2 linked regions of the Metabacillus sp. B2-18 genome follow. The protein of the gene in region 2 binds, or shares a complex with, the protein of the main gene of each other region. Links are inferred from orthologs where the notes say so. Each region holds a gene or a part of one and is shown on either strand. Other genes may lie near its edges. The genes, in order: secY and secG.

Region 1 (13,049 bases), 4.1 Mb from region 2 along the record:
CCAATCATCTTCCAAGGTTCTTACATAACGGGTACCTGCATTAACCATCGGTTCTATCGCTAGTACCATTCCTGGTTTTAACCTAGGACCTTTATTTGGTGGACCATAATGAGGGATCTGAGGATCTTCATGAAGCTCCTGCCCGACACCGTGACCAACATACTCTCTCACAACTGAGAAGCCATGCTCTTCAACATATGTTTGGATAGCATGAGAAATGTTAGATAATCGATCGCCTGGCTTTGCTTCTTTAAGACCCCTGAATAAAGATTCTTCAGTAACATCTAATAATCTTTGAGCTTCATCAGAAATCTTACCAACAGGATAGGTCCAAGCTGAGTCACCATGATATCCATTATATTTCGCACCAATATCGATACTAATGATGTCCCCGTCATTTAATACACGATCACCCGGTATTCCGTGAACGAGCTCTTCATTTACTGAAGCACATATGCTTCCGCGGAAACCATTATACCCTTTAAATGAAGGAATTGCATCATGTGCACGAATAAATTTTTCGGCAATTACATCCAGTTCCTTCGTCGTTACACCAGGTTTAATGTGTTTAATTAATTCTTGATGAGTTAAAGCGACAATTCGTCCTGCTTCTCGCATAATTTCTAGTTCACGCTGAGTCTTACAAATGATCATGCACCTAGTCCTCCAACCAGTTGATCAACGTCGTTAAATACTAGATCGATATCCTGTTCACCATCTATATTTCTTAAATAACCTTTTTCATTATAAAAGTCTAATAGAGGTTGTGTTTGTTGAAGGTTCACTTCTAAACGATTAGCTACTGTTTCTTCGTTATCATCTGCGCGTTGGTAAAGCTCGCCACCGCATTTATCACACTTACCTTCGTTAGCAGGTGGATTAAATACTAAGTGGTAAGTTGCTCCACATTGTTTGCAGATACGACGACCAGTTAATCGTTCCATTAGGATATCTTTATTAACTTGTATATTAATGACATAATCAATCTGTTTGTTTAGGTCTGTTAGAATTCCTTCAAGCGCATCTGCTTGAGCTACTGTTCTTGGAAAGCCATCTAAAAGGAAACCTTTTTGACAATCATTCTTGCCTAAACGTTCACGAACAATACCAATGGTAACTTCATCGGGAACTAATTCTCCTTTATCAATGAAAGACTTAGCTTGTAGACCAAGTTCTGTTTCTTCTTTCATAGCAGCTCTGAACATATCTCCTGTTGAGATATGAGGGATGTCGTATTTGTCTACAATACGTTCAGCTTGAGTTCCTTTCCCAGCACCAGGAAGACCCATTAATACTAGATTCATTTGTATTCCCCCCTCAGTCTCTATTTAGAGGGAATGGGAAGGATTTCCCATATCCTCATTATTTAATAAAGCCTTTATAATGACGTTTCACTAGCTGACTTTCAAGTTGTTTCATTGTTTCAAGTGCTACACCGACAACAATTAATAAACTAGTTCCACCAATCTGTGCAGATTGTGGAAGATCAGCAAATTTAATGAAGAAAACAGGAAGAACAGCTATAGCTGCTAAGAAAAGAGAACCAACAAAAGTTAAACGATATAATACCTTTGTAACATATTCCTGCGTGCTCTTACCTGGTCTAATACCAGGGATATAACCGCCTTGTTTCTTCAAATTATCCGCCATTTGTTCAGGATTAACTTGAACAAATGTATAGAAGTACGTAAATGCTAAGATTAACGCAACATAGATAACCATACCTATTGGCTGTGTGTAATCAAAAGTTTTCGATATCCAATCTGTCACATCGTTAGGACCAAAGAAAGATGCAATAGTAGGAGGTGTAATAATAAATGATACCGCGAAGATAACAGGAATTACACCAGCTGGGTTAACTTTTAACGGTAGGTGTGTCGAATGACCGCCACCCATGTTTTTGTTACCAGCACCCTTAGCATATTGAATTGGTATTTTACGAAGTGCTTGTTGAATAAAGATCGTTCCTACTACAACAGCTAATATTGCTAAAATTAAGATGACAACTGTCACAATTTTAATGAAAAGTTGATCACCGGCATCTTCGAATTGTTGTGCATAAATTTGGTTAACAGTTGAGGGAATCCCTGCTACAATCCCTGCAAAGATGATAATGGAAATACCATTTCCTACACCTTTAGAAGTGATTTGCTCTCCTAACCACATTAAGAATGCTGTACCTGCTGTTAATACAATCGCAATTAACAAGTATGTTCCTATACCAGGGTTATTAATTAATAATCCTCCTGATTGGGTGTTAAACCCGTAAGACATACCTAACGCTTGGATGAAACCTAATATTATCGTAAAGTATCTTGTAAATTGAGCTAACTTACGACGCCCAACTTCACCTTGTTTAGACCATTCAGTAAACTTCGGAACAACATCCATCTGTAAAAGTTGAATGATGATTGAAGCTGTGATGTATGGCATTATTCCCATCGCTAAAATAGAGAAGTTATATAATGCTCCACCACCGAATGTATTTAGAATTCCGAACACGTTAAGTTCATCCTGGGCCTTTAACACATCAGCATTAACATTAGGCACAGGTATGAACGTACCAATACGAAATACTACTAACATTAAAAGGGTGAATATGATCTTACTTCTAATATCACCCACGCGCATAAAATTGGAGATTGTTTTAAACATTAGATCACCTCAGCTGTACCGCCAGCAGATTCAATTGCTTCTTTAGCAGAAGCTGAGAATTTGTTAGCTTTTACAGTAAGTTTTTTCTCTAACTGGCCGTTACCAAGGATTTTTACACCAGATTTCACATTACTTACAACGCCTGTTTCAAGTAATAACTCTGGAGTAACCTCTGTACCGTCTTCGAAACGGTTTAGGACATCAAGGTTAACAATTGCAAAGTCCTTGCGGTTGATGTTTGTGAATCCACGTTTAGGTAAGCGTTGGAACAAAGGAGTTTGACCACCTTCGAATCCAGGACGAACTCCACCACCAGAACGAGCATTTTGTCCTTTATGACCTTTACCAGCTGTTTTACCGTTACCAGAACCGATACCACGACCAACACGATTACGTGTTTTACGTGAACCTTCTGCTGGTTTCAACTCATGAAGTTTCATCGGGACACCTCCTTATATATTTATGTTTCTATTATTGTTCTTTAACTGTAACTAAGTGAGCAACTTTATTAATCATACCGCGAATCGCAGGATTATCTTCTTGAACAACAGTTTGGTGTAACTTTTTAAGTCCAAGAGTTTTAACAGTAATACGTTGATCTTCAGGACGACCAATCACACTGCGAGTGAGGGTAATTTCTAACTTATTCGCCATTGTTTTCCCTCCTTATCCTAACAGTTCTTCTACCGTTTTTCCACGTAACTTCGCAACTTCTTCAGCACTCTTTAGATCATTTAATCCAGAGATTGTAGCACGAATCATATTAATTGGAGTGTTTGAACCTAAAGATTTTGAAAGAATATCAGCTACACCAGCTAACTCAAGTACCGCACGAACAGGTCCTCCTGCGATAACTCCAGTACCTTCTGATGCTGGTTTTAAGAGAATGTTACCTGCACCAAATTGACCGATAACTTGGTGAGGAATTGTAGTACCTACCATTGGTACCTCAATTAGATTTTTCTTAGCATCCTCAATTGCTTTACGGATTGCTTCTGGTACCTCTTGAGCTTTACCAGTACCGAAACCTACATGACCGTTTTTATCACCTACAACAACTAGTGCTGCAAAGCGGAAACGACGACCACCTTTAACAACTTTTGCAACGCGGTTTACCGTAACTACGCGTTCTTCAAGCTCTAATTTGTTTGGATCAATACGACGCATTCTTTGTGTCCCTCCTTTTGCGATTAAAATTCTAGTCCAGCCTCGCGAGCAGCTTCAGCTAGAGCCTTTACACGACCATGGTATAGATAACCCCCGCGATCAAATACAACTGTTTTAACGCCTTTTTCGATAGCACGTTTTGCTACTAATTCTCCAACCTTTTGAGCAGCATCAGCATTGCTTTTAGAATCTAAATTAAGATCTTTATCTAATGTAGACGCACTTACTAAAGTAACTGAGTTAGTATCGTCAATTACTTGAGCATAAATGTGTTGGTTAGAACGATATACGTTTAAACGAGGACGTTCAGCTGTGCCTGTTAACTTAGCACGAACACGTGCGTGTCTTTTTTTACGTACAGCATTTTTATCAGCTTTAGTAATCATTTAGGTCACTCCTTTCTTATCAACTAAGCGATATTACTTCGCAGTTTTACCTTCTTTACGACGTACATGTTCGCCTTCGTAGCGAATACCTTTACCTTTGTAAGGCTCTGGTGGACGAACGTCACGAATATTAGCTGCAATAGCACCTACACGCTCTTTATCAGTTCCTTTTACAAGAACTTTAGTTTGTGATGGTACTTCAATTTCAATACCAGACTCAGGTGTGATTTCAACAGGGTGAGAGTAACCAACGTTAAGAACTAACTTGTTACCAGATTTAGAAGCACGGTAACCGACACCGATAAGTTCTAAACCTCTTTCAAAACCTTTAGAAACACCTTCTACCATGTTTCCTAATAAGCTACGAGTTGTACCGTGTAAAGCACGGTGCTCCTTAGCATCAGAAGGACGAGTAACAGTTAACACGTTATCTTCAATAGCGATTTTCATATCAATATTGAATGTACGAGTTAATTCACCTTTAGGTCCTTTAACTGTTACAGTATTATCATCAGCGATGTTAATAGTAACACCAGCTGGGATTTCAAGTAATTTCTTACCAATACGAGACATTCATTACACCTCCATTCTATTTAAACGTATTACCAAACGTATGCTAATACTTCTCCACCAGTTTGTTTTGCACGAGCTTCTTTGTCAGTCAAAACACCTTGAGAAGTTGAAACGATCGCAATACCTAATCCGTTAAGTACACGTGGTACTTCGCCAGCTTTAGCATATACACGAAGACCTGGTTTACTGATTCTTTTAAGGCCTGTAATTACACGTTCATTGTTAGCACCGTATTTTAAGAAAATACGAATGATACCTTGTTTATTATCTTCTACATACTCTACGTCACGTACGAAACCTTCACGTTTTAAGATTTCAGCGATTTCCTTTTTGATTGTTGATGCAGGAAACTCAAGTTTTTCGTGACGTACCATATTCGCATTACGAATGCGAGTAAGCATATCTGCAATAGGATCTGTCATAACCATTACTAAATAACCTCCTTCCCGTTATACGGTTTTACCAGCTAGCTTTTTTCACGCCTGGAATTTGACCTTTGTAAGCAAGTTCACGGAAACAAATACGGCAAAGCTTAAATTTACGTAGTACTGAGTGTGGACGTCCGCAACGTTCGCAACGAGTGTACTCTTGTACTTTAAACTTTTGCGTGCGCTTTTGCTTAGCAATCATTGATTTTTTAGCCACAATTTCGCCTCCCTTTACTAGCGATTATTTTTGGAACGGCATACCGAACTGTGTTAATAGTTCGCGCGCTTCTTCATCAGTATTCGCAGTTGTTACGATAACGATATCCATACCACGAACTTTGTTAACTTTATCATAATCAATCTCAGGGAAGATTAATTGCTCTTTCACACCTAAAGTGTAGTTTCCACGACCATCAAATGATTTCTTAGAAACCCCACGGAAGTCACGTACACGTGGTAATGAAACAGAAATTAATTTATCTAAGAATTGGTACATACGCTCACCACGAAGTGTAACTTTTGCACCGATTGGCATACCTTCACGTAGACGGAAGCCCGCGATTGATTTTTTAGCTTTCGTTACAACTGGTTTTTGACCAGTGATTTGTCCTAACTCTTCAACAGCTACGTCTAGAGCTTTTGAGTTAGATACTGCATCACCAACACCCATGTTGATTACGATTTTTTCGATTTTTGGAGTTTGCATTACTGATTTGTAAGAAAACTTTTTCATTAATGCAGGAGTAATTTCACTTTGATACTTTTCTTTAAGGCGGTTCATACATATACCTCCCTTCCTGATTTACTATTTATCTAAAGTTTCACCAGATTTTTTTGCTACACGTACCTTTTTACCGTCTACCACTTTATAACCAACACGAGTTGGCTCACCAGATTTAGGATCAAGTGGCATAACATTTGATACATGGATAGGTGCCTCTTGGTTTAAGATTCCACCTTGTGGGTTTGCTTGTGAAGGTTTAGCGTGTTTTTTCACGATGTTAATACCTTCAACAAGAATACGGTCTTTTTTAGGATAAGAAGCAAGAACTACGCCTTGTTTACCTTTATCCTTACCAGAGATAACCATTACTTTATCACCTTTTTTAACATGCATCCTAGTTGCACCTCCTTAGTAAGGCAATTCAATTTATTATAGAACTTCTGGAGCTAAAGAAACGATTTTCATGAAGTTGTTTTCACGTAATTCACGTGCAACTGGTCCAAAAATACGTGTACCACGTGGACCTTTGTCATCACGAATGATAACACATGCGTTTTCGTCAAATTTGATGTAAGAGCCATCAGAACGACGAGCACCACTCTTAGTGCGCACGATTACAGCTTTAACAACATCACCTTTTTTGACAACGCCACCTGGTGTTGCTTGTTTTACCGTACAAACAATTACATCACCGATGTTAGCAGTTTTACGACCAGAACCGCCTAACACTTTAATTGTTAATACTTCACGAGCACCAGAGTTGTCAGCAACTTTCAAACGAGATTCTTGTTGGATCATCTATGTTACCTCCCTTCGGAATTAACTATCCGAACAATATTAAATGATAATAGCTTCTTCAACAACACTAACTAAACGGAAGCGTTTTGTCGCAGATAATGGACGAGTTTCCATAATTCTTACGATATCGCCAGTTTTAGCTTGGTTGTTTTCATCATGAGCTTTGTATTTCTTAGAGTATTTTACACGTTTACCGTATAATGGGTGTGTTTTGTATGTTTCAACAAGAACAGTGATAGTTTTATCCATTTTGTCAGAAACAACACGACCAGTATAAACTTTACGTTGGTTACGTTCACTCATTCAGTAAACCTCCTCTCTTATTAACGATTATTAGCAGCAAGCTCTCTTTCACGGATAACAGTTTTCATACGAGCGATCGATTTACGAACTTCACGGATGCGAGCAGTGTTTTCTAATTGTCCTGTCGCTAATTGAAAGCGAAGATTAAATAACTCTTCTTTAAGAGACTTTACTTTTTGTTCAATTTCAGCAGTGGTAAGGTCACGAATTTCATTAGCTTTCATTTGATTCACCACCAATTTCTTCACGTTTTACAAACTTCGTTTTAATCGGTAATTTGTGAGAAGCTAAACGTAAAGCTTCACGTGCTACCTCTTCAGTTACACCTGAGATTTCAAACATAACTTTACCTGGTTTTACAACAGCTACCCAACCTTCTGGAGCACCTTTACCAGATCCCATACGTACCTCTAAAGGTTTTGCAGTATAAGGCTTAGAAGGGAAGATTTTAATCCAAACTTTTCCGCCACGTTTCATATAACGTGTCATCGCAATACGAGCAGCTTCGATTTGACGATTTGTGATCCAAGAAGCTTCAAGAGCTTGAATTCCGAACTCACCGAAATGTACTTCAGTACCGCCTTTAGCACGACCGCGCATTTTTCCACGGTGCTCTCTGCGATATTTTACGCGTTTTGGCAATAACATATTATTTTCCTCCTTCCTCAGTTTTCTTCTTAGTAGGAAGAACCTCTCCACGATAGATCCAAACTTTTACGCCTAATTTACCGTAAGTTGTATCAGCTTCAGCTGTTCCATAATCGATATCAGCACGAAGTGTGTGTAGTGGAACTGTTCCTTCGCTATAGTGTTCAGCACGTGCGATATCTGCTCCACCTAAACGACCAGATACTTGTGTTTTGATACCTTGAGCACCAGCACGCATAGCACGTTGAATTGTTTGTTTTTGTGCACGACGGAAAGAAATACGGTTTTCTAATTGACGTGCAATATTTTCAGCAACTAATTTAGCATCTAAATCAGCTTTTTTGATTTCAAGAATGTTGATGTGTACACGTTTGCCAGTTAATTGGTTAAGTGCTTTACGAAGTGCTTCAACTTCAGTACCACCTTTACCGATTACCATACCTGGCTTAGCAGTGTGGATTGTAATGTTTACACGGTTAGCAGCACGCTCGATCTCAATTTTAGAAACAGATGCATCGCTAAGACGTTTAGTAACATATTCACGAATTTTAATATCTTCATGTAAAAGAGTTGAGTAGTCTTTTCCTGCGAACCATTTTGACTCCCAATCACGAATAACTCCGATACGAAGACCGACTGGATTTACCTTTTGACCCACTGATTATCCCTCCTTCTTTTCTGTTAAGATGATTGTGATGTGGCTTGTGCGTTTGTTGATTGCACTTGCGCGACCCATAGCACGTGGACGGAAACGTTTAAGAGTTGGACCTTCGTTTGCATAAGCTTCTGTTACAACTAAGCTATTAATGTCCATTTCATAGTTATGTTCAGCGTTAGCCACTGCCGATTTTAATACTTTCTCTATGATTGGAGAAGCAGCCTTTGGCGTGTGGTTTAAAATCGCTACTGCTTCACCTATTTGCTTACCTCGAATAAGATCTAAAACTAAACGAGCTTTACGAGGAGCAATACGAACTGTTCTTGCGACAGCTTTAGATTGTTGCATTTAAATGCCTCCTCTCATTAACGTCTTGTTTTTTTGTCATCACTAGCATGACCTTTGTAAGTACGTGTAGGTGCGAACTCACCTAGTTTATGACCTACCATATCCTCAGTTACATATACAGGAACATGTTTACGACCATCATAAACAGCGATAGTGTGACCAATAAATTGTGGGAAAATTGTAGAACGACGTGACCAAGTTTTAATAACTTGCTTTTTCTCAGTTTCATTTAATTTCTCAACTTTGTTGATTAAATGATCATCAACGAATGGTCCCTTTTTTAAGCTACGGCCCATGATTGTACCTCCCTTCGCGATCGTGCTACGGTTCGATTGAACCGTAGTTCAATCACGTTATTTTTTACGGCGACGCACGATAAATTTATCTGATTTGTTCTTCTTCTTACGAGTCTTAGCTCCAAGTGTTGGTTTACCCCATGGAGACATTGGTGATTTACGTCCGATTGGAGCGCGTCCTTCACCACCACCGTGTGGGTGATCGTTAGGGTTCATTACAGATCCACGAACAGTAGGACGTTTGCCTAACCAACGTGAACGACCTGCTTTACCAATGTTGATAAGTTCATGTTGCTCGTTTCCTACTTGACCTACAGTTGCACGGCAAGTAGCAAGAATCATACGAACTTCACCAGAGTTTAAACGTACAAGTACGTATTTACCTTCTTTACCTAATACTTGAGCAGAGGTACCTGCAGAACGAACTAATTGACCACCTTTACCAGGTTTTAATTCGATGTTGTGTACTACTGTACCTACAGGAATGTTAAGTAATGGTAGTGCATTACCTACTTTAATATCTGCTTCAGGACCAGACATAATCTCTAGACCTACTTTTAAATTCTTAGGTGCAAGGATGTATCTTTTCTCACCATCAACATAGTTGATTAGTGCGATGTTAGCAGAACGATTTGGATCGTACTCGATTGTAGCAACGCGTCCTGGTATACCATCTTTGTCGCGTTTGAAATCAATCACACGATATTGGCGTTTGTGTCCACCACCTTGGTGACGAACTGTTAATTTACCTTGGTTATTACGTCCACCTTTTTTGTGTAAAGGTGCAAGTAACGATTTTTCTGGTTGATCTGTCGTGATTTCAGCAAAATCCGATACTGTCATTCCACGACGACCGTTTGAGGTTGGTTTATATTTTTTAATCGCCATATCGATATCCCTCCTTTTCTATTGAAATTATACTTCGAATAATTCGATTTCTTTGCTATCTGCAGTAAGCTTGATGATCGCTTTACGACGACGGTTAGTTAAACCGCTGTAACGACCAACACGCTTTAATTTACCTTTGTAGTTCATGATGTTTACTTTTTCAACTTTTACGCCAAAGATTGATTCGATCGCATCTTTAACTTCAGTTTTATTAGCCTTAACATCTACTTCAAACGTATATTTTTTCTCAGTCATAAGATCTGTTGAACGTTCAGTGATTACGGGGCGCTTAATAATATCACGAGGATCTTTCATTATGCAAGTACCTCCTCTACTTTTTGCACCGCAGCTTTCGTCATAATAAGCTTATCGTGGTTAAGTACATCAAGTACATTTACACCACTCGCAGTAACAACTGTTACTCCAGGGATGTTACGAGCTGATAATGCAATGTTTTCATTGTTGTCAGCTGTTACAATTAACGCTTTTCTTTCAACAGAAAGACCTTTAAGAACAGAAGCCATTTCTTTTGTTTTTGGTGCGTTAAGTGCTAAATCCTCTAAAACAACGATATCGTTGTCAACTACTTTTGATGATAAAGCTGATTTGATTGCTAAACGGCGAACTTTTTTAGGTAATTTATAAGCATATGAACGTGGAGTTGGTCCAAATACAATACCACCACCGCGCCATTGTGGAGAGCGAATAGATCCTTGACGAGCACGTCCAGTACCCTTTTGACGCCAAGGTTTGCGTCCTCCGCCTGCTACTTCAGAACGATTTTTTACTTTGTGAGATCCTTGACGTAAGGAAGCTCTTTGCATGATAACCGCTTCAAATAATACATGCTGATTAGGTTCGATACCAAATACAGAATCATTAAGTTCGATTTCTCCAACGTTTGATCCAGTTTGGTTTAATAATGCTACTTTAGGCATTACCCAATTCCTCCTTTCTTAAAGAAATTATTTAGATTTAACTGCGCTTTTCACAGTGATAAGTGCTTTTTTAGGTCCTGGTACATTACCTTTGATTAATAATAGATTGCGTTCTGCATCTACTCTAACGATCTCTAAGTTTTGAACAGTAATACGCTCTCCACCCATACGACCTGGTAATAGTTTGTTTTTGAATACACGGTTAGGTGCTACAGGTCCCATTGAACCTGGACGACGATGGTAACGAGAACCGTGGGACATTGGTCCACGAGATTGTCCGTGGCGTTTAATAGAGCCTTGGAAACCTTTCCCTTTAGAAACTCCTGTTACATCTACGATTTCACCTGCTGTGAAAATATCAACTTTGACTTCTTGACCTACTTCGATTTGCTCTAAGCTAGCTTCACGAAGTTCTTTAACGAAGCGCTTAGGTGCAGTATTAGCTTTTGCAACGTGTCCTTTTTCTGGTTTGTTAGAAAGCTTTTCACGTTTATCTTCAAATCCTAATTGAACCGCGTTGTATCCATCAGTATCAACAGATTTCTTTTGAAGAACCACGTTTGGAGTAGCTTCGATAACAGTTACCGGAATTAAATCACCGTTTTCAGCAAATACTTGCGTCATACCGACTTTTCTTCCTAAGATTCCTTTGGTCATGAGTCACACCTCCTATAAATTATCAATCATTTATTTTAAAAAATTATAATTTGATTTCAATATCAACACCTGACGGTAAGTCAAGACGCATTAAAGCATCAACTGTTTGTGGTGTTGGGCTGATGATATCAATTAAACGCTTATGCGTACGCATTTCGAATTGCTCACGAGAATCTTTGTATTTATGAACTGCACGTAGGATTGTGTATACTGATCTTTCTGTTGGTAACGGAATTGGACCAGAAACATTTGCACCAGAACGTTTTGCAGTTTCCACAATTTTCTCTGCAGATTGATCAAGAATTCTGTGATCATAAGCTTTTAAACGGATACGAATCTTTTGTTTTGCCATTATTTTCCCTCCTTTTCGCCTACTTTTAAAATAGACATTTTCTCCGCAAGAATTTTCCCTACACACGCCATGGCAAAGCGGCCGTGTGTATCGGCAACCTCCTGCTTCATCGCAGTCAAAGACCAACATTGTCTATTATACATAAAACTTATGTTAGATGCAAGAACTATTTAAAATACCTAGTTTCTTGAGCACTTTTCATATTATACATAGAATGTATAAAGATATCAAGGATATCATTGTTGGTTTATTATTCATGTATTAGAAATGTAAGTGAAATAATCTTTTTTAAAAGAAAGATCTTATTAAGATGATCATTATTCAGTCTAATTTATGTCTCAATAATCAGATACGACTTAAGAGAAAACTTATTTATATAGTAGAAATAGAATTAATTCATTTATCGAAGTACCAAGGAATATTAGATGTATGCATTTTTTGTAGGTACTCGTGCTTATTACTGAAAAGGTATAATACGAGATTTATGATTGTGGTTTATTTATGGCAATCGAAATTGATGAACTGGGTGTCAAGAGAAGTATCTTATCATATTTTTATAGGATTTGAGCAGCTTGATTGTCTTGGTGTTATTTTTATAGAGAAGTGAGTGCTCTTATGAGTTCAATTCTCATATAAATATAACCTCGTTCTTGCTTCATATTGGTAATAAGGATCATCTCTTTCTTCATTAACAATATGTTTGCTCTTCATCCATCTTATGAAGAGCATTTCTCTCTTCATTATTATCACCTTTGGTCTTCATTCTCCTTATGAAGACCATTTCTCTCTTCATTATTATCATCTTTGGTCTTCATTCCCTTTATGAAGACCATTTCTCTCTTCATTATTATCATCTTTGGTCTTCATTCCCTTTATGAAGACCATTTCTCTCTTCATTATTATCATCTTTGGTCTTCATTCTCTTTATGAAGACCATTTCTCTCTTCATTATTATCATCTTTGGTCTTCATTCTCTTTATGAAGACCATTTCTCTCTTCATTATTATCATCTTTGGTCTTCATTCCCTTTATGAAGACCATCTCTTTCTTCATCTTCACCTCCTTTGTTCTTCATTCTCCTTATGAAGACCAATTCTCTCTTCATTTTCACCTCCTTTGTTCATCATTCTCTTTAAGAAAGTTATTTTTCTACAATTAGCCATCATTTGGAGTTTCATCGAATTTATAAACTCCATTCACATTAGTGTTTAAATTTATATACAAAAAAAG
Region 2 (14,374 bases):
TCCTAGTACTACCAAATACTTGATAGCCTATAAGTCGATACACGGCTGTTGGATTACTCCACATACCGCTCGGCATTGCCCTATCACAATGAGTGACTTAGGTTTCACCGATAAAGCCGAATTTTCACTTATGTGTTACCACATAAGGCGACTAATACTTAATCGAACCCACGTCCAGACATATCGGCACTTAAGCGTCTACGAGCGTAGTCGATATATTCGCGGTTTCGCTAACTCATATGCCTATCGACAGGCGTCAGAGCAGCTAGTCTGATTGGTCTCTTCCATCATCCCCAGACGGAGGAATTAGGCGTAGTCCACTAAGAGTGAGTCCCTTACCCTACCACATGGACGATGGAGGGAGGAACAGCTAAGCAGTTATTAAGCTGCTAAAGCTAAGTTATTGTTAGATTTGCCAGTTATTATTGGCGTGACGTTTTTACGAAGACGATCCCTTCGGCCCGCAACCTAAGCTCGAACTACCCCTGTCGAATCCGTAACGTCCCCATGTAAGCCGTATATACCAGCTAGGGAATACGGGAAGTTTAAAGATAGGTAAGCTTAATTGCTTATTAAGTTTTTAAAAAGTAAGTTGACTGTCTTACAAAACTTATTATATCAGACTGGCTCAAAAATGCAATTGTAAGGTTTTCCCACTACATTTTTTGACGTTCTCTAAAGGCACGTTCGATATCACGCTTTGCTTCCTTCTTCTTCAGATCTTCACGTTTATCGTATTTCTTTTTCCCTTTACCAAGACCGATTAGCACCTTTGCATAACCATTTTTCAGATACATCTTTAAAGGAACAAGGGCATAACCTTCTTCTTTGGTTGCACCAATTAGTTTCACAATCTCACGCTTATGAAGTAATAGCTTCCTTTGTCTTAGTGGATCGTGATTATAGCGATTTCCTTGTTCATACGGGCTAACGTGCATGTTCAATAGAAATACTTCTCCACGATCGATACGTGCATAGGAATCCTTTAAGTTTACACGTCCATTACGAATTGATTTAATTTCCGTACCTTGAAGGACAATGCCAGCTTCAAATGTTTCTTCTATTGAATAGTCATGATTTGCTTTTTTGTTTTGGGCGACTACTTTTCCCATACCTTTTGGCATTGTGTTCACTCCCCTCGATCTAGCGATACGTTCTATTTTAGCAAAAATTGGACTGTAACTCAATAAATAGAGCTAAAGAGAGACTGACACTAAGGATTGTCAGTCCCTTCAGATCATTAGCGTTTTTTCTTACGTTTTGCTTTTGGTGCATTTTCAAAGTGCTTTTTCTTCTTTTTACGAGGAGGACGTGTTGACCATTCGCCATCTTTGTCATTTCCACGTGTTTTGCTGTTATTACCGCCGCCACGACCATTGGAATCTTTTCTTCCTTTACCAGCAATGATGACTTTTGGTTTGTCTTTTTCAGGACGTCTTCTTGTCCCTTTCATACCAACAATTTCGAAATCAATAGCGCGCTCGTCTTTGTTTACATTTACTACACGTACAGTAATTTCGTCACCAATTCTGTAGACATTACCAGTACGTTCACCAATCATCGCATAATGTTGCTCATCATACCGGTAATAATCATCTGTCATATAGCTGACGTGAATAAGACCTTCTATTGTATTTGGAAGTTCCACGAACATACCGAAGTTTGTAACAGAACTGATCATACCGTCATATTCTTCGCCAATTTTATCAAGCATGTACTCCGCTTTTTTCAGTTCATCTGTTTCACGCTCTGCCTCTACCGCTCTTCGTTCCATGTTGGAGGATTGTTCAGCGATCACAGGTAAGCTTTCCGCCCAATGTGCACGAGTTTCTTCATCAACTTTTCCTTCTATTAGATATGTGCGGATTAAACGATGCACAATTAAATCAGGATAACGACGAATTGGTGATGTAAAATGTGTGTAAAACTCCGTAGCTAGTCCAAAGTGACCTAAGCTTTCTGGATCGTATTTCGCCTGTTTCATTGAACGGAGCATAACTGTTGAGATAACTGTTTCTTCTGGTTTACCCTGTACTTCTTCTAAAATATCTTGCAATGCTCTTGGATGAATTTCATTTCCTGCACCCTTTACTGAGTACCCAAAATTCGTAATGAACTGAAGAAATTTTTGTAGTTTTTCAGCATTTGGATCTTCATGAATTCGATATATAAACGGTACATTCATCCAATGGAAGTGCTCTGCTACTGTTTCATTGGCAAGCAGCATAAACTCTTCAATAAGACGCTCTGCTACTGAGCGTTCGCGAATCACAACTTCCGTTGGCTTTCCTTCTTTGTCGACAAGCACCTTTGCTTCTTTAAAATCAAAGTCAATGGCACCACGCTCCATACGCTTTTGGCGCAGTACTGCTGCAAGCTCACCCATTTGTTCAAACATTGGAATAAGACTTTCATATTTTTTTAGAAGCTCTTCATCGCGGTCTTCTAAAATTTTATTTACATCAGAGTACGTCATACGCTCTGTTGTTTTTATCACACTCTGGAAAATTTCATGTTTAACAACTGTTCCTTTTTCATCGATTTCCATCTCACAAGAAAGTGTTAAACGATCCACTTTAGGATTTAAAGAACAAATTCCATTTGATAAACGATGTGGAATCATTGGAATCACACGGTCAACAAGATACACACTTGTTGCGCGGTCTAATGCTTCGCGATCAATTGGTGATTGCTCTGTTACATAATGACTAACATCAGCGATATGAACACCCAGCTTATAGTGGCCATTATCTAACTTTGTTACTGTAACTGCGTCATCTAAATCTTTTGCATCGGCTCCATCAATTGTAACAATTGTTTCGTTCCTTAAATCACGTCTGTCTTTAAGATCTTCTTCTTTTATCGTCTCTGGAACATCGTTTGCTTGCTCGAGTGCTTCAACCGGGAATGGGCCTGGCAATCCGTGCTTATGAATAACGGATAAAATATCAACACCTGGATCATTTTTATGACCAAGAATATCAATAACTTCCCCTTCTGCACTCATGCGTCCTTCAGGATAAGTTGTTAATTTCACAACAACCTTATGTCCCTCTACAGCACCCTTTGATGCATTTTTAGGAATAAAAATATCATTGGCGATTTTTTTATCATCAGGAACAACAAAACCAAAGTTTTTGCTTTCCGTATAAGTACCAACAACCTCTGTTATTCCACGCTCTAAAATACGGACAATCGTTCCTTCTTGTCTTGTCCCACCTGTGCTTGCACTGACTCTGACCATAACAACATCACCGTGCATAGCCGTTTTCAATTCAGTAGGTGGAATAAAGATATCATCTAAAGCAGTGTCCTCAGGGTCAACAAAAGCAAATCCTTTTGAGTGACCAATTAGCTTCCCTTTAATTAAATTCATTTTTTCTGGCAACCCGTAACGGTTGCTTCTTGTTCTTACAACGAGGCCCTGATCCTCCATAACAACTAATGCTTTCACAAAGTCTTTAAACTCCGTTGAATCCTCTATTCCAAATGCTTGCTCAAGCTCTTGAACAGTTAGGGGCTTATAAGCTTCCTCTTTCATAAACGAAAGCAGCTTATCAATATGTACTTGAATTTCTTGATCCATTTTCATCCTCCTTTTCTCGTTCTAAAAAAACCTTACCAATCAAGGCTTTCTAAAAATTGATACACATCCTCATGGAGTTGATCACGTTCTTTATCAAGTGTTAACACATGTCCAGACTCTTCGTACCACTTTATTTGCTTATGATCATTTTCTACTTCATTGTAGATGATGTTTGCACTGTCAGTGTTAATCATATGATCATGTCTACCTTGTGCCACAAACGTTGGCGAATAGATCATGTCTACATTATTTCGGACATCTGCAATTAACTCTTGTAAGGCTTTTAATGTATTCATTGGAGTCTTCTCAAACTCCTTCATCTCTTCTTCTATTTCCTCAGGAGACTTCCCTTCAAACTTTTTATAATTTCTCGCGTACTCGAGAACTCCTTGATACATAACTTCCTCACTTTTAATGTACATTGGTGCACACATTGGGACAATTCCCTTTACAGGTAAAGTGTAACCCAATTTTAATGAGAAAACTCCACCAAGTGATAATCCCCCAACAGCTATGTCCTCAAAACCCATATTTTTCAAATGTTCATACCCTTCTTGTACGTCCTTCCACCAATCTTCAGGCCCTGTATGAACGAGCTCCTCTGGCGGTACACCATGGCCTTTATACTGTGGTGCATGACATGTATAGCCTTTTTCACTAAGAAAGCGTGCCAGCATTCGAACATCCGCTGTGTTCCCTGTAAATCCATGTAATAATAAAACAGCTCTATCGCCGCCTTCAAATGTAAACGGCTTTGGTAAAACTCTTTTCATTCTTACTACTCCTTACTATCTTTTATTTAGTTTATCCCATAAATGCCATCAGTATTACTAAACTAACATTAAGCTATGTATTCTTTACACTTCTATTTAATCAAACACTTTAGCTCTTGAACAATTGTTTGCTTAGTAGCATCTAGCCCCAAACAAAAAAGAGCCTGTTTCTACAGACCCTTTACTTATTATTTATTGAACTACATATGCTACTAAAACAGTTAAAACAAAGAATAAAACAGAAAGTACGACTGTGGCACGGTGTAAAACTAAGTCTAGTCCACGAGCTTTTTGTTTTCCAAAAAGCTGCTCCGCTCCACCAGAGATTGCCCCTGATAACCCTGCGCTTTTACCAGATTGTAATAACACAACTGTAATTAAAGCAACTGAAACGATAACAAGTAGAATAATTAATGCTGTATGCATGAGTTGACACCTCCTGAAATGCGCACAAATAGATAGTTTAAATGTACCATACTTCTTTTTGATTCACAATAAAACATTCATCTGTATATGTTTTTTTCTTAGCAAAACGAAATGTTACTTCCCCGTTAATCATTGATGCAAATGGGGATGTACGGTAAATGTACTTACGTTTCTGTATATGAGCAAAGTGTAAAGCACGCAGAAGGAGGACTTTTTACAGATTTTTTTGTTAAGGCTAACTAGTAATTTCGTGGGTTAACCACGAATATGGGTGGTTATCCGCGATGATGGAGCTTTTATCCGCGATTATTGGAATTTATCCGCGGTGATGGAGCCTTTATCCGCGATTATCGGAATTTATCCGCGGTGATGGAGCTTTTATCCGCGATTCAACTAATTTCGTCCATCGTTACTGACGCTTCCCATTTTCCAGATTGTCCAAGAAATAGATTCTATTTTTATTTTGCCCTGTACTCCTCAAATTCATAGTCTGAAACAGTCTAGTAGCAGTGTCAGAAGAATGTAACTTCAAAAACTCTCTTAGTTCCCTATTAGAAATTGTTGTCTTAATTAAAAGTTGATAATCTTCAACCGCCTTAATATGAGCATGTTTATCTTTTGCCCTGCAACTGGGACAAAACCAATTCCCTTTAACACGTTCCATTGGAAGTGCAGCACATTTAGGACAAAAGACACCTTTAAGAAGGTTACTTTCTATTAAATTAAATTTTTCTAGAATGGAGGAGTCTCCTTCTGTATGTTTTTTTAGTAATAATTTAAATATCTTTTTTAAAGCTTTTTCTTCTAATTGGTTTGTGGTTTTGGATTTTTCTAATTGAAGTATTTTAGTAGGTAACTCTTCTTTGTGGATCACTTTGTGGTGAATATGACGTTCATCTGGGGACGTGGTTATAATTGTGTAGGGATTACTAATAACGACTAATGATTGTATTTCTAATTTTTCTAATTTGTTGATACACAACCATTCTTTTAAGTTAGACTTTTGACGTTCAAGCTGAGTCAATGGATAAGCATAGGCAATCTCTTTCCCGTCTTTTGTTTGAATAAGTTGTTTAAATTTAGGATCAAAATAAATAGTTCCGGAGAAATTCTTTATCTCGAGGATAATCGCCATTTTGTTAGTGAAAATTAACGTGTCCATTTGAAAGAAATGTTTGTCTGTTTTTAATCTTAAATGGTGAAAAACAAAGTAGTTTTTTTCATCAAGGTAGCTGAGCGGATAGTCAATGGACTGCTCCCCTTTATAACCAGCCATTCTCTTGTTGTACTCTTCAGTAATGATCGGCAAAGTTGGATGGTATTCGGGTATCCGTGGAAGTAACGCTTCTAATTGAACGATAATACGGGGCTTTTCACGGTGTTTTATGATCATTTTTTCACTCCATATGTAGTTTTGATGTATGTATTCAATATTTTTTGAGAAAATCCTTCTAGTTCCGGGTAAAAAATCTGTTTATCCGCTATTTCAAGGGGCTTTCCGCGATTCTGGGCTTTTATCCGTGATTCCAAGAGGCTTATCCTCGGTTCTGGGCTTTTATCCGCGATTTCAAGAGTCTTATCCTCGGTTCTGGGCTTTTATCCGTGATTAGACAATTTCAGACAAAAACCGAGCTCCTTCCTTTGCCAGCTTCCACATTCCAGTACGAAGCCTCACGAGCAAAACAGGTTTCGCGCATGCAGTACAGATTATGGTACCCAAAGTTTCCCGCACTCCCTATCTTTCATACACCACAAAAAAACTGCCGCACCACGCGGCAGTTCTCCAACTCAACTTAAATTATTTCTTTAAGTTATAGAAAGTTTTAATTCCATCGTATCTTGAAGCGTCTTGTAATTGATCTTCGATACGTAGTAATTGGTTGTACTTCGCAACACGGTCAGTACGTGATGGAGCACCAGTTTTAATTTGACCAGCGTTTGTTGCAACTGCGATGTCAGCAATTGTTGTATCTTCAGTTTCACCAGAACGGTGAGAGATTACTGCTGTGTAACCAGCGCGTTTAGCCATTTCGATTGCTTCGAATGTTTCAGTAAGTGTACCGATTTGGTTAACTTTGATAAGGATTGAGTTACCGATTCCTTTTTCAATACCTTCAGCAAGTTTTTTCGTGTTTGTAACGAATAAGTCATCACCAACAAGTTGAACTTTACCGCCAAGGCGTTCAGTTAATAGTTTGTGACCTTCCCAGTCGTTTTCATCTAAACCGTCTTCAATTGAGATGATTGGGTATTTAGAAGCCATTTCTTCGTACCAGTCAACCATTTCAGCAGAAGTTTTTACAACACCTTCTCCTGAAAGATGGTATTTACCGTCTTCTTTGTTGTAGAACTCAGAAGAAGCAGCATCCATAGCAAGCATTACTTGCTCACCTGGTTTGTAACCAGCTTTTTCAATTGCTTCGATAATTGTTTGAAGAGCTTCTTCGTTTGATCCTAAGTTAGGAGCGAATCCACCTTCATCACCTACAGCTGTGTTAAGACCTTTAGCAGAAAGAACTGATTTTAGGCTGTGGAAAATTTCCGCACCCATACGTAGTGCTTCACGGAAGTTTTCAGCACCTACAGGCATAACCATGAATTCTTGAATGTCAACGTTATTATCAGCGTGCTCTCCACCGTTAACGATGTTCATCATTGGTACTGGAAGAGTTTTCGCGCTGAATCCGCCAAGGTATTGGTATAAAGGAACTTGTAGGTAATCTGCAGCAGCACGAGCAGCAGCCATAGATACACCAAGGATAGCGTTAGCACCTAATTTACCTTTGTTTTCTGAACCATCAAGCTCGATTAAAGCTTGGTCGATTGCGATTTGCTCAGTAACATCGAATCCAAGTAATTCTGGAGCGATTAATTCGTTTACGTTTTTAACCGCTTGAAGAACACCTTTTCCAAGGTAACGTTCTTTGTCACCGTCACGAAGCTCAACTGCTTCATATTCACCAGTTGAAGCACCACTTGGTACTAACGCGCGTCCCATAGCGCCTGATTCTGTGTGTACTTCTACTTCTACCGTTGGGTTACCACGAGAGTCTAATACTTCACGAGCATATACGTCTACAATGTATGGCATATTGTTTAATCTCCTTTTTTATAAAGAATTTTTTAGTTTGATTTAGTTCTGCCTTTTCATCAATCCATTGTTTGATATCGGAGGTCAGAGGCCGGATTTGAGGCATTCGGAGAAACAACCGATTGCTTTATTTAAAATTACTTTTTAATTAGTGTTGTTCCAGTCATTTCAGCAGGCTTTTCTACATTAAGTAGATCTAGCATTGTTGGTGCTAGGTCACCTAAAATACCATCTTCACGAAGTGTAACTCCCTCTTGTGTCACAATGACAGGTACAGGGTTTGTTGTGTGAGCTGTCATTGGCTCACCGTCTAATGTTACGACTTCATCTGAGTTACCATGGTCAGCTGTGATGATCGCTTTACCGCCTTTTGCAACAATAGCGTCCACAATTTTTCCTAGGCACTCATCAACTGTTTCGATTGCCTTGATTGTAGGTTCAAGCATTCCGGAGTGCCCAACCATATCAGGGTTTGCGAAGTTTAAAAGTATTGCATCAAATTTGTCAGCTGCAATTTCGCCAAGTAACGCGTCCGTTACTTCGTAGGCGCTCATTTCAGGCTTGAGATCATATGTTGCAACCTTCGGAGAATCAATTAAGATTCTTTCTTCGCCTGGAAACTTCTCTTCACGTCCGCCACTCATAAAGAATGTTACGTGAGGATATTTTTCCGTTTCAGCAATTCGAAGTTGAGTTAGATTATTTTGAGATAATACTTCACCGAGCGTATTATCAAGATTAGTTGGCTTGAATGCCACATATCCGTCGACTGTTTCACTAAAGTGTGTTAAACACACAAAGTGTAGGTTTTTCGGATGATTTTCACCACGATCAAATGAACGGAAATCTTCATTTGTGAACGTGTTGGAAATTTGAATCGCACGGTCAGGGCGGAAATTATAGAAAATCACCGCATCATTGTCTTCAATCGTTGCAACTGGTGAACCGTCTTCTTTTGTCATAACAGATGGAATGACGAATTCGTCAAAAATTCCATTGTTATAAGAATCGGCAACAAGCTCATCTGGTGTGCTGTAAGTTGGGCCTTCACCGTATACCATGGCACGGTAAGACTTTTCAACACGATCCCAACGCTTATCGCGGTCCATAGAGTAGTAACGTCCAGATAATGTCGCAATTTCCCCGACACCGTATTCTTTGATTTTTTCTTGAAGTTCATCCAAGTAAACTTTTGCCGTTTTTGGACCAACGTCACGACCATCTAAGAAGCCATGAATGTAAACATTATTTACGCCTTCATCTGCTGCAAGCTTTAAAAGGGCATATAAATGTTGAATATGGCTATGAACGCCACCGTCAGATAGCAAACCGAATAAGTGAAGATTTTTACCTGTGTTTTTCACATGATTAATAGCTTCAACAAACGTGTCGTTTTTTGCAAACTCACCTTCGCGAATTGCTACGTTTACACGTGTTAAGCTTTGGTACACAATACGACCTGCACCAATATTTAAGTGACCTACTTCAGAGTTCCCCATTTGACCTTCTGGAAGACCTACTGCCTCACCTGAAGCGATTAATTGAGCATGAGGATATTGATTCCAAAAGCGATCAAAGTTAGGCTTTTTCGCTTGTGCAACAGCATTACCTTTCGTTTCTTGGCGGCAAGCAAAGCCGTCAAGAATAATTAGTGCAACTGGTGCTTTACTCATTTTTGCTACCCTCCAAAAGTTGAAGGAAAGATTGAGCTTCTAAGCTAGCTCCACCTACTAATGCACCATCAATATCAGATTGTGCCATATATTCTTTGATGTTAGCAGGCTTTACGCTACCGCCGTATTGAATACGAACTGCTTGTGCAACGTCAGAAGAGAATTGCTCTGCAATCACTTGACGAATGTGAGCACATACTTCGTTAGCATCCTCAGCAGAAGAAGATTTTCCTGTTCCGATTGCCCAGATTGGCTCATACGCAACAACAGTTTGTTTTACTTGATCTTCTGATAAACCTTGTAAAGCTTTCTTTACTTGGTCTCCTACTAGATCATTTGTTTTTCCTGCTTCACGCTCTTCTAATGTTTCACCACAACAAACGATTGGCGTTAAACCATGCTGGAATGCAGCTAGAGTCTTTTTGTTTACTGTTTCATCTGTTTCAGCAAACATTTCTCTACGCTCAGAGTGACCTAAGATCACATAGCTTACACCAAGATCTTTTAGTGCTACTGGGCTAATTTCGCCAGTGAAAGCTCCATTTTCTTCAAAGTGCATATTTTGTGCACCTACTTTTAGGTCACTGCCTTCTGTTGAAGCTACAAGGCTTTCTAAAAATAGAGCTGGAGCACAAACTACTGAGTCAACGTTTTCAGCAGAAGGCACTAGACTTTTTACTTCCTCTACAAAGCTTTTTGCTTCTGAAGAAACTTTGTTCATTTTCCAGTTACCTGCGATAATTGGTTTTCTCATTCTTTACACCGTCCTCTTCCGAGTGCAATTTTTCAGCAGAATAGATGTCGCGACAAATCTACATTTGCGAAAAACGCATTCGATTTTTATTTATCGTTTAATGCTACAACACCTGGAAGCTCTTTACCTTCCATGAATTCTAGAGAAGCTCCACCACCAGTAGAAATGTGGCTCATTTTATCAGCCAAATTGAACTTTTCTACAGCGGCAGCTGAATCTCCTCCTCCAATTACGGAATATGTATCATTTGCTTCAGCTAATGCTTCTGCAACTGCTTTTGTACCACCAGCGAATGCTTCTAATTCGAATACACCCATTGGTCCATTCCAGATGACAAGCTTAGAGTTTTTAATAACGTCAGCGTAGATTTCACGAGTTTTTGGACCTGCATCAAGACCTTCCCAATCACTTGGAATGCTATCGATTGATACAATTTGAGTGTTCGCATCGTTTGAGAAGTCATCTGCTACAACAACATCAACAGGCATGTAGAAGTTAACGCCTTTTTCTTTTGCTTGATCAAGGTATGATTTTGCTAAGTCAATTTTGTCTTCTTCTAATAATGATTTACCAACATCATGACCTAAAGCTTTGATGAATGTGTAAGCTAGTCCACCACCGATGATTAGGTTGTCTACTTTATTAAGCAGATTATCTATTACACCGATTTTGTCTTTAACTTTTGCTCCACCGATGATTGCAGTAAATGGGCGCTCTGGGTTTGATAAAGCTTTCCCAAGAACTTCAAGCTCTTTTTCCATTAAGAAACCTGCAACAGCTGGAATATGTTTAGCGATACCTTCAGTTGAAGCATGTGCACGGTGTGCTGCTCCGAATGCATCGTTCACATAAATGTCAGCTAATTCAGCAAAAGCTTTCGCTAATTCTGGATCGTTTTTCTCTTCACCAGGATAGAAACGAACGTTTTCTAATAATAGAAGTCCGCCTTCTTCTAATTTTGCGATTTCAGCTTTAACAGTTTCGCCGTATGCTTCATCTGTTTTCACAACATTTTTACCAGAAAGCTCTTGTAGTTTTTCAGCTACTGCATTTAAGCGAAGCTCTTCAACTACTTCACCTTTTGGACGACCTAAGTGACTTGCTAAAACAACTTTAGCACCTTGCTCACTTAAGTATTGGATTGTTGGTAAAGCCGCACGAATACGTGTTTCGTCTGTTACTTGTCCATCCTTCATCGGTACGTTGAAATCAACGCGACAAAAGACGACTTTTCCTTTTACATCAATGTCTTTAACTGACTTTTTGTTCATGGAAAGCCCTCCTAATTTGAAATGCGGAAGCGCCTCGTTCAGGCCCGACAAGCACAAGACGAGCCTCACAGAAAGGTGTTCTTTACTTTTATGTGAGGATTGGCTTGTGAATCGAGGGTCTAGGCGCTGAAGCTAGACACCAAAACTAGTATAAAGCCTATTTTTCTAAAATAAAAGAGGAAAGGGGATACTCCCCTTTCCCCATTTGAGTATAGCTATAAAGTTTCGTTATCTTTTAAGAATTAAAGACCTTTAGAAGCAAGGTAGTCAGCAAGGTCAACTACGCGGTTAGAGTAACCACTTTCGTTGTCATACCAAGAGATAACTTTTACCATTTGGCCTTCCATTACCATTGTAGATAATGCGTCGATTGTTGAAGAGTGAGGGTTACCATTGTAGTCACCAGATACTAATGGCTCTTCGCTGTAAGCAAGGATTCCTTTAAGATCACCTTCAGCAGCTTCTTTAAGTGCTGCGTTTACTTCATCAACAGTTACTTCTTTGTCTAACTCAGCAACTAAGTCAACTAAAGAAACGTTAGGAGTTGGAACACGCATAGCTCCACCGTTTAATTTACCTTTTAATTCAGGTAATACTAGAGAAACAGCTTTTGCAGCACCAGTTGAAGTTGGGATGATGTTTTCAGCTGCCGCACGAGCACGACGGTAGTCTTTGTGTGGTAAATCTAAGATTTGTTGGTCATTTGTGTATGAGTGAACAGTTGTCATCATTCCACGTTTGATACCGAATTTATCATTTAATACTTTAGCGAATGGTGCTAAGCAGTTAGTTGTACAAGAAGCGTTAGAAATTACATCGTGGCTAGCTGCATCGTATTTGTCTTCGTTAACACCCATAACGATTGTGATATCTTCATCGCTTGCTGGAGCAGAGATGATTACTTTTTTAGCGCCTGCTTCTAAGTGTTTTGCAGCGTCAGCACGCTTAGTGAAGAAACCAGTAGATTCAACAACGATTTCAACACCTTGCTCACCCCAAGATAATTTCGCTGGGTCACGCTCAGCAGATACTTGGATTGTTTTTCCTTCAACTACAAGGTTGTTACCGTCAACAGAAACTTCTGCATCTAATTTTCCGTGAACAGTATCATATTTTAAAAGATGAGCTAACATGTTAGCATCTGTTAAGTCATTAACTGCTACAACGTCAACGTTAGGATTTTTTAAAGCTGCACGGAATACATTACGACCAATACGTCCAAAACCATTAATACCGATTTTTACTGCCATGATAAATTTCCTCCTTTAATTTTGTTCAGGCTATGTACCTTGAACACTTACATTAAGTTTGTTTCACCTTACTTAACACTTAAACAGTATAAAAAATTTATACCTAGTGTAGTTGTCTAGCTTCACCGCCTAGCCCCTCAAGGTCATAAGCCGCAAGTGAATAAAAGACAGAGAACGTCTTCCATTCACTTGCATCTTATGCTTGTCGGGGCTTTGCAAGGCGCTTCCGCTTTTTTTAAGCGAAACATATATAATCAGGGGTGTTTAGTCCCTTATTAACTCATTTGCTGCCCCTTCATCAGTGATAAGGACAGAGTCTAACCCTTGTTTCATATAGGCCTTTATTGCCTTTGCTTTTGATGCACCACCTGCTACAGCGATAACATTAGGTACTTCATCAATATCATCAAGCTGAATTCCCACAGTTTGAACTTTATGGACTATTTCTCCCTCTTGATCAAAATAGTAACCAAATGCCTCTGCAACAGCATTTCCTTGCTCAATTTTAAGGAAATCTTTCTCCGGAGTTTTCCGGCGCTCTGCCATTGTTTTAGCGTCTCCTATTCCATGGATGACCATACTTGAGGATTTCAGAATCGCTAAAAGCTCTTTTATAGAAGGCTCCTCGATGATTGATTGATATGCTTCTTTACTTAGTTGATCTGGTACATGTAACAGTCGATAATTTCCGCTTGCACGCTCTGCCATTTTTGCACAAATAGTGTTTGCTTGATTTTCCACTGTTTCACCAAGTCCTCCACGTGCTGGGACGAATAATATTTCACGGTTTTTACTATCAGGTGTCATCATTTCTGCTACCGATACGAGCGTTGTCCCACCAGTAACGGCGACGATATTTTTACCATTTAACCGTTCTTTTATACATGTCACACATGCTCTTCCCATTTCTTTTTTTACCCATGGAGATTGATCACTATCACCCGAAACAACGATAACTCTGTTTAATTGGAACTTCTCCTTTAATGTATTTTCCAAAGAAGATAATCCTAAAACATCTTTCATCATTTCTTCGAGATTAATAAGTAAAGAAGTGCCATCGTTTGTTAACGTCATACCTGATGTGTGGATCTCAATCAAATTCTGATCTTTTAAAAACTGAACTTCATTCCTTAGAATTCGTTCACTCAGGCCAAGACTAGTAGAGAGACTTCTGCGTCCAATCGGCTGCATTAATCGTATGTATTGAAGAATTTGATAGCGTTTTTGCATAACCGTTAACAGGTCAGGCAATAATTTTCTTTGTACTTCTATAAGTGATTTCATTTGCTATCCCTTTCTGAGTCGATATGGACCTATTTCGTCCCGCTATGACTTATTATGTCCCACCCACTCAAAAAAAAATCTCCCTGCTACAACTTTTATTTTAACAGGGTAAATTTGCATATTCAAGAAATGTTTATTGACTTTTTAAAGTAAGCGATTTCTTATGGAATCTTTATCCAAAATACCATAAGAAACAACCTCATTATCTATTTCCACCACTGGAATCATGATTTGGAACTTTTCCAGCAGTACATCATCTTTGTAAA

Evidence for each region.
Region 1: the proteins of secG (region 2) and secY are in contact, whole or in part, in a crystal structure (PDB 5AWW), measured with the Thermus thermophilus proteins. The link is inferred for Metabacillus sp. B2-18 from one-to-one orthologs. Residues at the interface, in WP_223903268.1 of Thermus thermophilus: Tyr5, Ile9, Tyr12, Leu13, Ala16, Leu19, Val20, Val23, Leu24, Gln26, Glu27, Pro28, Gln30, Gly31, Ala32, Asp34, Leu35, Met36, Gly37, Gly38, Ser39, Ala40, Asp41, Leu42, Phe43, Ala45, Arg46, Val48, Tyr53, Thr56; in WP_096411648.1 of Thermus thermophilus: Leu14, Gln16, Arg17, Phe20, Ile34, Pro35, Pro37, Ile72, Arg108, Arg109, Asn112, Gln113, Arg116, Ile117, Ile120, Pro145, Gly146, Trp147, Phe152, Phe155, Val156, Val159, Thr160, Val162, Ala163, Gly164, Ala166, Leu167, Trp170, Glu173.

Annotation. Positions count from the first base shown.
Region 1 is NZ_CP088245.1:140,331-153,379, reverse strand. Bases 510-3,418 are described here. They hold secY (preprotein translocase subunit SecY), read right to left. Parts: upstream 2,656-3,418; coding sequence 1,363-2,655; downstream 510-1,362. Other genes in these bases: rpsE (30S ribosomal protein S5), read right to left, coding at 3,322-3,418; rpmD (50S ribosomal protein L30), read right to left, coding at 3,127-3,309; rplO (50S ribosomal protein L15), read right to left, coding at 2,655-3,095; LPC09_RS00825 (adenylate kinase), read right to left, coding at 651-1,304; map (type I methionyl aminopeptidase), read right to left, coding at 510-654. In the rest of the region: more of map, read right to left, coding at 1-509; more of rpsE, read right to left, coding at 3,419-3,822; rplR (50S ribosomal protein L18), read right to left, coding at 3,846-4,208; rplF (50S ribosomal protein L6), read right to left, coding at 4,242-4,781; rpsH (30S ribosomal protein S8), read right to left, coding at 4,811-5,209; rpsN (30S ribosomal protein S14), read right to left, coding at 5,241-5,426; rplE (50S ribosomal protein L5), read right to left, coding at 5,451-5,990; rplX (50S ribosomal protein L24), read right to left, coding at 6,015-6,326; rplN (50S ribosomal protein L14), read right to left, coding at 6,363-6,731; rpsQ (30S ribosomal protein S17), read right to left, coding at 6,771-7,034; rpmC (50S ribosomal protein L29), read right to left, coding at 7,055-7,258; rplP (50S ribosomal protein L16), read right to left, coding at 7,248-7,682; rpsC (30S ribosomal protein S3), read right to left, coding at 7,684-8,340; rplV (50S ribosomal protein L22), read right to left, coding at 8,344-8,688; rpsS (30S ribosomal protein S19), read right to left, coding at 8,706-8,984; rplB (50S ribosomal protein L2), read right to left, coding at 9,042-9,872; and 4 more genes. UniProt on the Bacillus subtilis protein: The central subunit of the protein translocation channel SecYEG. Consists of two halves formed by TMs 1-5 and 6-10.
Region 2 is NZ_CP088245.1:4,281,961-4,296,334, forward strand. Bases 3,169-5,918 are described here. They hold secG (preprotein translocase subunit SecG), read right to left. Parts: upstream 4,786-5,918; coding sequence 4,552-4,785; downstream 3,169-4,551. Other genes in these bases: rnr (ribonuclease R), read right to left, coding at 3,169-3,586; LPC09_RS21700 (alpha/beta hydrolase), read right to left, coding at 3,619-4,359; LPC09_RS21710 (nuclease-related domain-containing protein), read right to left, coding at 5,195-5,918. Outside these bases: SsrA-binding protein SmpB, read right to left, coding at 657-1,124; more of rnr, read right to left, coding at 1,241-3,168; more of LPC09_RS21710, read right to left, coding at 5,919-6,178; eno (phosphopyruvate hydratase), read right to left, coding at 6,584-7,876; gpmI (2,3-bisphosphoglycerate-independent phosphoglycerate mutase), read right to left, coding at 8,014-9,549; tpiA (triose-phosphate isomerase), read right to left, coding at 9,542-10,303; LPC09_RS21730 (phosphoglycerate kinase), read right to left, coding at 10,390-11,574; gap (type I glyceraldehyde-3-phosphate dehydrogenase), read right to left, coding at 11,817-12,824; LPC09_RS21740 (sugar-binding transcriptional regulator), read right to left, coding at 13,089-14,108; LPC09_RS21745 (glutaredoxin family protein), read right to left, coding at 14,253-14,374. UniProt on the Bacillus subtilis protein: Involved in protein export. Participates in an early event of protein translocation.